DNA from 4 places in the Paenibacillus sp. SAFN-117 genome. Region 3 is predicted to be linked to each of the others. Evidence: riboswitches for the same ligand, from Rfam matches in the RefSeq annotation. Region 3 holds a riboswitch; each other region holds the start of a gene.

Region 1 (3,428 bases), on a different contig from region 3:
ACTGGTGAGCAACTCTTGCCCCCATATCCCTCTCGGGGAAGATGATCCGGTCCACTCCAATCCGCTCCAGCACTTTACCGTGCAAATCGGAGAGAGCCTTGGCCACCACCTTCTTGATCCCGAGGTCCTTCAGCACAATGGCTGTCAGAATGCTGGCCTGTATATCATCGCCTATCGCCACGACCGCACAATCGAAATTTCGGATGCCCAGCGACCTGAGCATATCTTCATCCGTAGAATCGGCTTCAACGGTATAGGTCAGCTCTCCGCTCATTTCATTAACGATTTCCTCGCACTTGTCGATCCCCAGTACCTCGTATCCCAGTTTCACCAGCTCTTTAGCCAAGCTGGATCCGAATCGGCCCAGTCCGATTACCACATACTGATTTCCTTCCATGGTTTCAAGCTCCTATCCAATCGTAATTTTGCCTTCCGGGTACCGGAACAATTCTTTCTCTTTCTTCGGATTTAGTGCATAGGCTAATGTTAGAGGTCCAAGCCGGCCAAGAAACATTAGAAAGGAAATGATGATTTTTCCGATCGTCGACAGCTCCGGAGTCAACCCCATAGACAATCCAACCGTACCGAAGGCTGAAGTAACTTCGAACAGGATCATCAGGAATTGATGGTTCTCCGTAGTAGACAACACCATGGCCGAAATGATAACGATAACCAGGGCGAACAATGTTAGCGTAATGGCTTTATAAATCCGGTCCTTGGCCAGCCGATGGCGAAACATGACGATATCGTCCTTGCCTCGGACCATCGCTATCATGGCCCCGATCAGGATAGCGAAGGTCGTTGTCTTGATACCTCCCCCGGTCGAACCGGGCGAAGCCCCGATGAACATTAGAATAATCAGGAAGAATTGAGTGGCCTGTCTGAACGAGCCGACATCGAGCGTGCTCACTCCCCCCGAGCGCGGTGAAACCGCGTGGAAGAAGGAGGCTAACACCTTACTTCCTCCATTAAGAGGCCCGAGAGTAGCCGGATTGGTAAATTCGAAGGTGAAGATGACCACCGCCCCTCCGACAATAAGAACCGCCGATGTGAACAGAACTACTTTCGTATGCAGCAGAAGCCTCTTCCGCTTCTTATATTCCATCAAATCGGACATCACGATAAATCCGATTCCGCCCAGAATAATCAGGGCCATAGCTATAATGCTGACGATCGGGTCGTTCGTAAACAACGCTAGCCCGCTGAATCGGCCGCTGACTCCTCCGAATAAATCGAAGCCGGCATTATTAAACAATGAAATGGCATGAAACATTCCGAAGTAGACAGCTTCCGCGAACGGAAAATCAACGGACCAGCGCAAAGTAAGCAGGACGAAGGCCACGAACTCTATACTCAGCGAGTAAATAATGATTTTGCGGATGAGGCGGACGATTCCTTCCATGCTGTTCTGATTGAGCGCCTCTTGAAGAATAAGCCGCTCACGGAGCGATATTCTTTTCTTGAGCACCAGGGCAAAAAGCGTCGACATCGTCATAAAGCCCAGGCCGCCAATCTGGATAAGCAGCATAATGACCATCTGGCCGAAGACGGAATAAGTCGTCGCCGTATCCACAACTACGAGCCCCGTCAGACACATGGCTGAAGTAGCCGTGAACAATGCATCCACGAAGGGCACGGAACGGCCGTCAACCGACGCCATCGGAGTCGTCAGCAGGATGGTTCCTATCAGTATAATGATGATAAATCCGGAAGCCAAAATTTGCGGCGGATGCATTTTCGTAAACAATCGTTTCAGCAACGTTCATTCTCCTCTGGAAACAAAAAAAGCACTGGAAAACCAATGCTTTAGGCGTATGGTATCCTGACAGCAAGCCTACGAGGTTAGCTGACGGATTCGGGTGTGCAGGCACCCTATTTGCATTGGAACTAGCAAAATTCACCCCAGTTAAATGGTTCCCCCGCTTTCTAAAAGAAATTCGGCTTCTATTTAATTGATAACGATTATATCCTGCTTTTGGTCGGTATACAAAGTCTGTATTTTAGGAAAAAATCATGCTGTAAGGAAGTATTCGGGCAAAATGGTCAGGCAATGCAAGATTTCATTTTATTTTCACGCGATTTCCTTGCCTTGCATTGAATAAGACGAGTCGTTTCTTGAAGCTTATCAAGCGGTTTCCGTATTTTCGATAACGGTGAAGAGACACGGCCCAAGCAGAGGTAATCACTGGAAACAGGCCGTTATCTATGGTACTTTGGAATGAAGAAGATTATTGCGGAGGAGAATGCCCGTGGTTCCACACAGAATAAACCGTCCTCTTATTTGGCTGGCCATTATCGGCATAGTGTTATACTTCGGCGTCATCCTGATCAACCTGCTTCCCGGCGTTAACGGCGTAGAGGAAGAATTGTCAGGGCCGAAGGTGACTGAAGAGCAAGCGGCCGACCTGGCCCGGCAATTCGTCCACACCAAACAACCGGACTACACCCCTAACAAGATCAACATTATTTATCAGTCGGACAAAGGCTTGAGCGGTTATTTGCAAAAAGCGAAGCTGACCGAGGAATACAGCACCCGGTATGGAGACAATTACCCTCTCGATTATTGGGAAGTTCAAATGTTCGATTCGAGAAATCGTCTGAATTGGATCATTTTTGTCGGATTGAATGAACCCAAGGTGACGGCATGGAATCAGAAGCAAGCGGCCCCTGCCTCCTCAGGCTCTCAAGAAAGCCGCCGCTTGCTGGCCGAAAGCTTCCTGGCCGAGAACGGATATGATCCGGCGGATTTGCAGCTGATGCAAGGGTCCCGAAGCAGCCTGCTCATGTACGAAAGTGCCAAGGAGAGCATCGGCGAATCCAGGCTGCAGCTCGGAGTGGCCGTAAGAGGAGAGGAAGTGGTAGGCTTCGTTCCTTCCTTCTCGGTTCCGGAAAGCTTCCGCCAATGGCTTGCCGGGCAGGAGCGGTCTGCCGGCCTGATGTCTTATATCGGACTGGGCGGCATGTTTCTTTTGAGTATTGCGGCCTTGATCCTCGTTATTATTAACCGGAAGAAGGTCCGGTTCTCGCGGGGAATCCTCTTTGCTCTTATTTTCGCCGGGCTATACGGCCTTCACACGATAAATAGCTGGCCGGGAGCAAGCACACAAATTCCTCCGGAGGATGCCGCTATCTTCAACGTAATCTATATTGTGTTTACCTTTCTAATTATTGCGCTTCTGGCGGGCGCACAATATTTTGCAGCCATATCCGGTGACCAATTATGGAGAGCGCAGGGCTGGAATCCTTGGCCAAGATGGCGGGAGTCCAACTTTGGGGAGGATATGTTTTACGGAATGGGCCGAGGATATTTGCTCTGTTTGTTTATTCTCGGGGTACAGCAGGTTCTGTTCTTCATTGCCGGCGAAGCCTTCGATTCATTCGCAGTCAACGATCCGACCCAATCCGTGCTCAACATGTATTGGCCCGCC
Region 2 (3,428 bases), on a different contig from region 3:
ACCTCTTCATGCGGCATAAGGCAGCCGTAGAAGCTTTTGTCCCCAAGGGTGACCTTGAACTCCAGCTCGTACACTTCTCTAAAAATGACGAAAGGAGAACGCCATTTCATAAACACCGGGTAATTTAATATGGCTTCGTCAAGGAAACATTCAGGTGACCAGGAGGAGTAGACGGTGTTGGCTTGAATGACGGACGGATCTCTATAGAAGGAAGTATCCTGTTCTACTATATAACAAGCGAGCGGACGTTCATCGGGGTAACGGTTAATCATCTCTATGGCCATCCACTGGACGACCCCCGGGTTCATTCCCGAGCACAGAATTCCTTTCATATTTGTATACTTATCCCTTGCTTCATCTACAATGCGATATCTTTCCAGCAGGGTGAATCTCTCCACGGCCTCCGTTTCGTCCACCCAAGTATTTTCCAGAGCCGAGTTGATATAGGAAATGCCGAATTCATTGCAGCATTCCAGCATGCCGACGGTATCGGCCCAGGAGACATCAATAACGAGATTGGTCCGGGTATGGAGCAAATGCTCCTTAAAGCGGTCCGTGTCTGCCAAATCGAACGAATGTACGGCCAGTTTGTCAGCCAGGGACGGATATCTTGTCCGGTAATGATTCAATGGTTTCTGCCGGATATCTATCAAATGGATTTGACTGTTCTGAAGAAGGGAGTGGAGTGGGGCGGAAGCGTGTTGACAAGAATGATTTAACAAGGCAAGCAATGCTTTGGCTACCCCTCCGCTGCTTCCGAGCAGGCTTATCACCAAGTTAGTTGCCAATATCGTTCACCTCTTTCATCAAATTCCAGCCAGGCCGAATAAGGCTAAAACGTAGTCAGGATCGAATCCAACGGTCTCAGGCCTGCGGCGACGGCATGGACTTTTTTTCTGAATTTGCGGGGAATGAGATGCTTCAGAGGCTGATCCACCTGATTAAAATATTTGAAGGCTTCCGCGGCCATCTCATCCCACAACCGGTAATAATGCAAATAATCGTCGGGCATGACTATAGTCCGGGAGGTGCCTTCCTCCGGCACACATACAAAGGGCTCCTCATCCCCCAAAATTCCATAATCACTCGTTAACTCTTCGCCGGGATGGATGTCCCTCGCCGCTAATTCCAGTTCATACGCCGTTCCTATACAATTAGGATTAAAGCTGTGATTGATGTATCTTCCGTGGTCCCAGCACAGAACATATTCTCCTTTTTCATTTTGGTAAGCGTATTTGTAGACGATATCCCGCCGCAGCGGTTCCAGAGAATCGACGTAATCCTCGTCCAGAATCATATCTAAGTCATCCAATACCCAAACAATAGTTCCTTTAGGAATAAATTTGGTCGCGAATACGCCGAGCCCTATCTTTTCGTTAACGAAGCGAAGCTCCGTATCCGGATGAATCATACAAACCACCGTCCTCAAAATTTGATAAAGCAATTTAATAGATTTATCTAATAGTAATAGAGTATTTAATAATGAGAGATTTCGTGATAGAAATGGGTCTAGCTATCGCGGAGTCATGCAGGAGCGGAGAAGATAACGGCGAGGGAGGGGCAAAAAATCAATCAGTTAGGGGAGGGGATAATGGCGTTGAGCAGTAAAAGGAAGGGGATGGCCGATTTTGTAAAGGATGGTTGTCAAGGCTTAATGGTTGACAATTTCCTTATTCTGCTATACAATTTGATTACGCTTAATTTCCGATTATCACATCGGAAAGCGGGGGAACCAGTTATTGGGGCGAATCATTGCTTTACGAATGTAGGGAACCATCTTCCCGAGCCCGTCAGCTAACCTCGTCTGCAGTGGATGGGTCAAGACTGATATAGGAGCAAACTTGCTTACACTTTGACCCTTGTAGGGTCTTTTTGTGTATAGGGTCCCGCCGCTGACAGAGATGGGCTTTCCGTCAGGGCGGGACATTTTTGCTTTTATACACTGATTGGAATGGGGTGTTGAACGTGGATACCGAAGAATCGATTCTAAGCGAACCTCCGCCTATAGGCTCTTGGTTCCTGCTCATTACTAAGATAGGAAGAGACACGACTTGAACAGAATAAAGGAGGAATTGGAATGGCCCAGCCGAAGTATATCACCGATATCGACAAGATAACGGCTATACCGGAGGAAGAGAGACAAAAGCTTAAGCAAATAACGGAGAAGTTCGTTTTTCGGGTTAACGACTATTATTTAGGATTAATCAATTGGCAAGATCCCCATGATCCCATTAAGAAGCTGGTAATTCCCAATGAAGGAGAGCTTCTCGAATACGGCCGCTGGGATGCTTCCGACGAGGACACGAATTATGTGGTTCCCGGCTGCCAGCACAAGTATAAGACAACAGCTCTGTTGATTGTGTCGGAGGTTTGCGGCGCTTACTGCCGATATTGCTTCCGCAAACGGCTATTCCGCAACGATGTCAAAGAGGCGATGCTGGATGTAGATCCGGGAATTGAATATATTTCCCGGCATCCCGAAATCAACAACGTCCTGCTGACAGGCGGAGACAGTCTGATTCTCGCCACCTCCAAGCTGAAGATGATTTTCCAACGGCTTCGGGAAATCAAGCACGTCAAAATTATTCGCCTCGGCTCCAAAATCCCCGTTTTTAACCCAATGCGGATATACGAAGACCAGGAATTGCTGGATACGATTCGGACTTATTCGACTCCTGAACAACGAATATATGTAATGGCTCATATTAATCATCCGCGGGAAATTACACCGGAAGCGAAACGGGCATTTCAGGCGCTTCATGAAGCAGGAGCCATTGTTGTCAACCAGACTCCGGTGCTGAGAGGAATTAACGATGACCCTGTCGTTCTGGGAGAATTGTTAGACCAGCTATCCTGGGCGGGCGTCACTCCGTATTATTTCTTTATCAACCGTCCGGTTGCCGGTAACAAAGATTTTGTACTCCCCTTGAAGCGGGCTTACGAGATCGTGGAAGAAGCCAAAGCTCTCACTTCCGGATTGGGTAAGCGTGTGCGCCTCTCGATGAGCCATACTTCCGGCAAAATTGAAATTTTGGCGATTCAGGACGGCAAAGCGTATTTGAAATATCACCAATCCCGAGAGGGGCATTATGGCCGGTTTATGGTATTGGATTGCCCTGACGATGCGGCCTGGTTCGATGATTTGCCGGGCAATGAACAGTATTGGGAGAAGCCCAGGAAGAAAACCGATCAGGTGGTCTCTGTCAATGAGCTCCCCGACATGCCGCAAAGAAGGAGAGCAAGAGTAGCCCAGTCATAATTAATATAGCAGTGATATGAATACGAAGGCGTTCTGTGCTCCGGACTGAGGCAGGCGCCTTCATCGCGTTTTCGGAGCCGGGATTAATCTTCCACCCGGAAAAAAGAGCGAAGGGGTGTTGGTACGCCCCTTCGCTCCTGCTAATGATTTAATAAGTGCCATTGCTTGA
Region 3 (3,428 bases):
CATTCCACAACGCTTCCATATGTTCGTTTATGCTTTCTCCGGTTAACATTTTCATCTTGGCTTCCATTCTTTCCCGTTCAGATCGGTCTAAGGAAGTCATCATTCCGATCTGCTTGACTAACTCGCGGGGACAGCGGGCAATCGCTGCTACGCCTTGACTCTGGAGGTACAGGGCGTTATCCGCTTCCTGCCCCGGCAGGGGGCGATAAACAATAATGGGAAGGCGGGAGGCGAGAGCTTCCGTTAATGTGATTCCTCCGGCTTTGGTCACTATGCATGCGGAAGAGGCCATCAATTCCGCCATTTGTTCAACGAAGCCGTAAATCTCCACATTCGGGTCATTCCCGAAATTTTTTGCGATGGAGTTAAACAGGGCCCGGTTTCTTCCGCATACGACAGCTATACGGGCATCCTTCAGTTCTCTGCGAATGAGGGAAATCACCTCGGATAAATTGCGAAGAATACCGTTGGCGCCGGCCATTACCAGGACCCGGAGGAAAGTGCGGGCAGCTGCCGGATCCCGGTCGGACATGGTTTGTTCCCTGAGATGTACGGATGGAAAGGAGGAACGGATCGGTATGCCGCTTACGGCAACGCGTCCGGGATCGATTCCCTGCTCGAGAATGGATTTCTTCAAGTCGGGGGTGGCTACGAACAACAGGTCATATTCCGAGTATATCCAACGGTTGTGCAGAGCGAAGTCCGTCAAGATCGTAAACGTAGGAATGTTAGCTCCGCTTCTTCCGCGAATGGCAGGCATCGGAAAAGTACAGATGAGAACATCCGGCTTCTCCCGGGAGATCAGCTGCATCAGCTTCTTGGCCCCCCATGCTTTCAACCCTTTGTTCAGCATCCGCTGAGGCTTCATACTTTGGGTACTTCTATATATCCAGCCATAGATGTACGGGAAATATTGGGAAGACATCTTGTAGAACTGTTGAACAGCCCGGTCCAAAAATGGATACGACTCCCCATATAAGTCCACGAGCTTCACTGCCTTGAACCCCCGCAGGGATAAAGTCTCCTGAAGAGCCCGTGCCGCCTGGAGATGGCCGTCCCCGTAGCTTGCATACAGAATAAGTGCTTTTAATCCATACATATAAGCATCCGTCCTGCCCTTGAAATGGAAGAGAAGTATTATTGCCGGTTCGCCACATAAGATGATCTTTTACGATTGAGGTATATGTATTTAATGTGTTCTCATATGCGGAAAATCATGTACCGTATCAGGGCAATTGGATGAATTACCAAACATTGTAGAATGAAAGGGCTAATCTAGCATGTTACAATCTAGTAGAAATTCGGCCGAAGCACAATCTAGTGCGCGGGGGAACCAATAGTGGGGGTGAAGCGGCTTTGCAAGCCGTAGGGCGATTACTCTTTGACCCGAACCCGTCAGCTAACTTCGCAGGCCAAACAAAGAGGAGGAAACTGAACACCATGAAGAAACACATTAAGAAAGTTGCTCTTTCCGGAGTTTTGCTCGTGGGGACTATGTTGTCTGCCAATGCAGCATTCGCTGCTCCGCAAACATTTCATTCTGGTGATGCAGTAAACCATATCACCAAGAAGTACGGGATTGACCTTGAATCCTTGTTCAAGAATCATCCCAAGTTCAGCAAATTTATCATTATAGGACAAGACGGATTTAAGTTTGATTTCTCTTGCAATCCTATACCTGACAAAGGAAACGGAAGCAAGCCTGCACCATCCAAGCCGGATAAAGGCGATCAGGGAAGCAAGCCTGCACCATCCAAGCCGGATAAAGGCGATCAGGGAAGCAAGCCCGCGCCATCCAAGCCGGATAAAGGCGATCAGGGAAGCAAGCCCGCGCCATCCAAGCCGGATCAAGGCAATCAAGGAAGCAAGCCTGCACCGACCCAGCCAAACCAAGGCGATCAGGGCAACAAACCTGCCCCGACTCAACCTGACCAAGGTCAATCCGATATTTCTCAATATGCTAAAGAAGTAGCAGAATTGGTGAATCAGGAACGGGCGAAGGCCGGACTGAAGCCTCTGCAGCTGGATTCCGCACTTTCCGCTATGGCGTTGGATAAAGCCAAAGATATGTATCATAACAATTACTTTGACCATAATTCGCCAACCTACGGCTCTCCGTTCGATATGATGGACACTTACGGCATCAAATATTCATATGCCGGAGAGAACATTGCCAAAGGCCAACGCACACCCGAGGAAGTTATGAATGCATGGATGAACAGCCCGGGCCATAAAAAGAACATCATGAGTCCTAATTTCACCAAAATAGGCGTAGCTTATTACCAAGGGGAATGGGTACAAGAATTTATCGGTTAATAAATATAACCAAAACGAAAGAGACCGACACTTATGCGTCCGGTCTCTTTTTTTTCATCATGAGTCCAGGTCTTTCCAGCCTCCATAAGAGAAGAAGCTGATTCCGGCAGCCCCCGCTTCTTGAGCGGCAAGCTTATATTTTTCCCAAAGAGGTTGATCGATCGGGAATTCGTCTGACCGCAGCAGCCCTGCATATAGAGGCACTTTATTTTCGGAACGGGCTACTTGCTCCCGGATGATCTGTCCGAAGCTTTCGGGGGTGAGCCAATAGTTCATGGGGCAAACAAAATCCATCAGCCCTTCCTTGATCCACTCCCACCATTTCTGGCCGAACTGCTCATATTCACTGCCGGGATGGAAAGGCTCATTTCTCAGTTCGTTGCCGTAAGGCGAATTGTACCAGATTGCCGCAGACAGCTGCGCTTCCTTGCGTTGAGCCGTGATCTCCCGCCGGATATTTCGAACAACTCCGGTAATCAATGAGGATCGGAACGCGTACCAATCCTCCGCATGATGCTTCAGAATCCAATCCGCCCGCTGCCGGGTCTCTTCCAGCTCGTCAGGGATCGAGAGATTAAACTCCCGGGCAAACCTTTCCAGGCAGCGCTTGCAGAAGCAATAATGGTAAGAACGTCTGAGATGCAAATGACGGCCAATTGGAGGATCATTATAATGATTGAGGGCTTGTTCCACAAAGAAGGTCGTTGTCGTCCCGTTCGCCGTCGTCAGCTTCAGAGGCTCCCCGGCACGGGGAATAACCGTCCAATGCCCCGCCTGATTCGTATCGATAGACAAGCGGCTCTCATAATGATAGAAACGGATGAAATCCAGATGAATCCCTGCCAATCCGGGATGCTTGACCAGCATATCTTTGCAGCGGCCGGCAATGAACGAGACAACATCCGGATTCGAGGGATCCAGAACATAGCGGCGGCCTGCCAAAGGCTCGTCCCAATTGGAAATTCCTTCATAATCGACGCAGTACGCCTCCCTGGATTGGAAAGGAAGACTTGCTCTATCTTCAGCCCGAAGCTGGAGGGTACCGATCATCCCGTGTATTTCAATGCCTGCCTTTGAGCACGCCTCCACGACCGAATCCATCTGTTCAGCGA
Region 4 (3,428 bases), on a different contig from region 3:
TAGACGGGGCGGAGCCGTTGATTATGGATAGCGTCTTTGAAGTGATCGACCACAATCCTTCCATCATCATTCTAATGGAGTATTTGCCGGTTATATGGCGCGGAGGCACCCCGGGTCCGATTCTGCAGAAATTTGTCCAACGCGGATTCCGGTTTCATATTTTGTTCAGAGATGGACAGGTGGTGCCTACCGATGCAGCGGGATTGGAGGCGCATCAAGACCCTGATCAACTGGACTTGCTGATTGTCCGCTGAAGCTGCGCCTGTATCCAGGAGCAGTAACCACATTTTAAGAGATGGGAACGGAGCAAGCGGCAAGCAAGTGTCATCGTTTTACTTATCAGCTCCCTGCAGTGCACACTTGCATAGCTGGGCCCAAACCATAAATTAAGCCGAAACTAATAAAAATCGTAAGAAGGTATCCTTCTTACGATTTTTTGCGCTTATGGACAGAAGAGCGGTCATTTCGCTTTCTCAATGATAAGCCCTATCGAGGTAGTGACATATTGCGCCAACAGCAGTCTTAAGTGCGGATTTGAATGGGGGGGAACATCAATATGGCGGTCTATCGGGCCGGTGCCTACCGAATAATCGACTTCTATGGAATGTCCTTGTGCGCGCAGCGTATGGACCATCCATTCGATGTCCTTAAGGCGGAAGAGGACCGTAGGGCCTTCTTCCAGCGTCTGGTCGTTGGAGGAAAGGTTGAATTCGGTCGTATGAATGGCAACTCCCCCGGGCTTCAGGCAGTTCATTTGGTTCAAGATAAACTGCTTGCCCAGCGCAATCGATCCACAGTGCTCGAAGGAGCAGGAGGACCAGGTAAAATCGAATTGGTTAAATAAATGCGGAGGAATCGCATTCATATTGACCACTTCAAAGGTAACCCGCTGACGAAATAATTCAGGATCGCATAACCCTCTTTCATTCAAATCCTGAATACCTGCGGCATGCATGTTGGATTGCGCCCAGCCCTGTACGGAGGCGGAGGGAGCATCCAGATCGGTGGCCGTGATATAGCAGCCTCTGGAAGCAAATAAGGAGGCGAGCGGCTCTTTGCCGACACCAAATCCCAATCCTCTTCTGCCGGGGCCTAGCATTCCCCGTTCCAACAACCCTTGATAGATATAACAGTATTCCCACAGCTTTCGATGATACTGCAGAGGCTCCTTCAAGGCGAGGCAAGCTTCCTGTAGCCAGACGGACTCGAAGTCCTGTTGTTTGCACACCTGTGAAATCAACATTGAACGGATCGCTCCTTCTGCGAAGAGGATTTGAAAATAGTCCAAATGCAGTGATGTTTCTATGGTATGCGTATCTTCGGAAGGAAGGCACGGCACAGGGCCAGAGCAGCAGAGTCTTTCCATATTTTACTCGTTTAACCGGCTATTAAAATATGCTAGACTTTAACCGCCGAAACTTCAATAAATTTTCTTGAAGTGCGGGGGACGGTATGTGCCGACAATTGGGCTTGCTCGGCACTTGGGGTGAGTCGCTTATATTAGCGTAGGGATACTTCCTTTTCTCCCGAATCCGACAACTAACTCCGCAGGCAGCGAAAAGGAGCTCAGTATGAAACGATTGGTTAAAACAACAGTAATAGCGTTTACATTAAGTGTGTCTTTGGCCAGTTTGTCTTCTCCGGCTTTCGCCGCATCCTATCAGGTTCAGGATAATGATAGTTTATGGACAATCTCCGAGAAGAATCAGCTATCCTTGGAGGCCGTTATCAATGCCAACATGGGAGTGGATATGTATAACCTGCAAAGCGGCCAGACGATTACGCTTCCAGTATCTACGGAGCATTCTTATGCCGTGCAGAAGGGGGATTCCTTCTGGACAATAGCGCAGAAATTAAATATTCCTCTAGACTTGTTAATGGCGGCCAATTCTCAATATGATCCCTATAATTTATATCCGGGGCTTGTGCTGGAATTGCCGGAAGGCTACACGAATTCGAACCACTCGGTAGCTGCCTTAAGTGCGAGTCCGGAGTCTGCTCCGGCGCCTGCGAGCAATGCGCAAACGATAACGACGCCGACGGGCGAAACCTATACTTACAGCAAAGTTATACAGGCTTCCGCTACCGCTTATTCCGCCTCGCATGAAGAGAACGGATGGGGGCCTGTCGATTACTACGGTAATCCTCTGAAACTGGGAACGATAGCCGTAGATCCGGCAGTCATTCCTATGAATTCTACCGTTTATATTACCGGTTATAACAGTCAGGGGCTTCCTGTCGGAGGAATGATCGGCAAGGCAACCGACCAGGGCGGAGCGATTAAGGGCGACCGGATTGACATCTTTATGCCGGGCAGCCGTTCAACTGCAAGCCAATTCGGCATTCAGAACGTAACCGTTTATGTATTGAACTAAAGATACGGCATCCTAATGATTTGCATAAACGATCAGTCTCGTAATAGGCGAGGCTGATTTTTTTTTCAATGAACATGGGCGGGATCAAACCAACCTGCGGGCTCAAGCATACTTTGTAATTATCCGGGTGTAAGCCTGCAGGGAGGTGCAAGATGGGGATAGAGCTGATCGGAATCCATTGGGTGTATGTAGGGTTTGTCGTCATGATTATCGGCTGCATGATCATGAGAAGGGATACATCGCTTGTATGTATAGCCGGAATCTTTCTGCTCGGCTGGTTGGCTACATCGTCCTTAAGCCAATCTGTAAGCGGAATCTTCAACAGCTTTATCTATGCGATCACAGAGCTGTTGAATACGATACTGATTATTTCGATTATCGTGTCCATGGGCCGGGTGTTAACGAGAACGGGAATTAATGAAACGATGGTGTCCCCCTTTATCCGACTGATGAGAAGTCCCGGCCTAGCCTATTGGACAGTCGGATTGGTCATGCTGGTTATTTCCTTCTTCTTCTGGCCGTCTCCCGCCGTGGCGCTCATCGGGGCCGTGCTGCTGCCGGCTGCGGTTCGGGTCGGTCTGCCGCCGCTCGGTGTTGCCATCGCAATGAATTTGTTCGGCCACGGCATAGCCTTATCGGGGGACTTCGTCATTCAGGGGGCTCCCAAGCTGACGGCCGACGCTGCGGGTATACCGGTCTCCGAGGTTGTCCAGGCCAGCATTCCGTTAGTTCTGGTCATGGGAACGGTGACGACTGTAGCTGCCTTCTGGCTGATGCGCCGGGAGATGGCAGCCGGGAAGCTTACTCTCGCTACCGGAGCGGTCCGCAAGGGGGAAGCCAGAGCGGAAGGAGGAGAGGACCCCCTGGCCGCTGCCCTGCCGGACAAAGCCAAAAAAATTATGGCCGTCATCATTCCACTGTTATTTGTTGGCGACTTGGCAGCCATGTATTTCTTCAAGCTGCAGGGAGGGGAGGCAACGGCTCTGGTCGGGGGAACCTCAGTGGTCATTCTGATCACCATCACCCTGCTTGCTCATCGCAACCGGGGACTGG

What was found. A riboswitch is a leader RNA that binds a small molecule or an ion and turns the genes downstream of it on or off. The one in region 3 is predicted to bind cyclic di-AMP.
Region 1: it holds a riboswitch for cyclic di-AMP, as region 3 does, so the genes downstream of both, ACTHRH_RS09860 (TrkH family potassium uptake protein) here and ACTHRH_RS03590 (CAP domain-containing protein) in region 3, are expected to answer to the same signal.
Region 2: it holds a riboswitch for cyclic di-AMP, as region 3 does, so the genes downstream of both, ACTHRH_RS02215 (KamA family radical SAM protein) here and ACTHRH_RS03590 (CAP domain-containing protein) in region 3, are expected to answer to the same signal.
Region 4: it holds a riboswitch for cyclic di-AMP, as region 3 does, so the genes downstream of both, ACTHRH_RS07765 (LysM peptidoglycan-binding domain-containing protein) here and ACTHRH_RS03590 (CAP domain-containing protein) in region 3, are expected to answer to the same signal.

What each region holds. Positions count from the first base shown of each region.
Region 1 is NZ_JBQCLK010000012.1:59,036-62,463, forward strand. It holds gene ACTHRH_RS09855 (potassium channel family protein) at 1-397, opposite strand, end outside; gene ACTHRH_RS09860 (TrkH family potassium uptake protein) at 410-1,735, opposite strand; cyclic di-AMP (ydaO/yuaA leader) riboswitch at 1,818-1,953, opposite strand; gene ACTHRH_RS09865 (CPBP family intramembrane glutamic endopeptidase) at 2,250-3,428, shown strand, end outside.
Region 2 is NZ_JBQCLK010000002.1:27,848-31,275, reverse strand. It holds gene ACTHRH_RS02225 (S-adenosylmethionine decarboxylase related protein) at 1-791, opposite strand, end outside; gene ACTHRH_RS02220 (SET domain-containing protein) at 833-1,411, opposite strand; cyclic di-AMP (ydaO/yuaA leader) riboswitch at 1,685-1,824, shown strand; gene ACTHRH_RS02215 (KamA family radical SAM protein) at 2,078-3,259, shown strand.
Region 3 is NZ_JBQCLK010000003.1:136,636-140,063, reverse strand. It holds gene ACTHRH_RS03595 (MGDG synthase family glycosyltransferase) at 1-1,099, opposite strand, end outside; cyclic di-AMP (ydaO/yuaA leader) riboswitch at 1,294-1,429, shown strand; gene ACTHRH_RS03590 (CAP domain-containing protein) at 1,441-2,316, shown strand; gene ACTHRH_RS03585 (hypothetical protein) at 2,374-3,428, opposite strand, start outside.
Region 4 is NZ_JBQCLK010000009.1:26,481-29,908, forward strand. It holds gene ACTHRH_RS07755 (FkbM family methyltransferase) at 1-254, shown strand, start outside; gene ACTHRH_RS07760 (SAM-dependent methyltransferase) at 461-1,243, opposite strand; cyclic di-AMP (ydaO/yuaA leader) riboswitch at 1,401-1,569, shown strand; gene ACTHRH_RS07765 (LysM peptidoglycan-binding domain-containing protein) at 1,572-2,375, shown strand; gene ACTHRH_RS07770 (hypothetical protein) at 2,528-3,428, shown strand, end outside.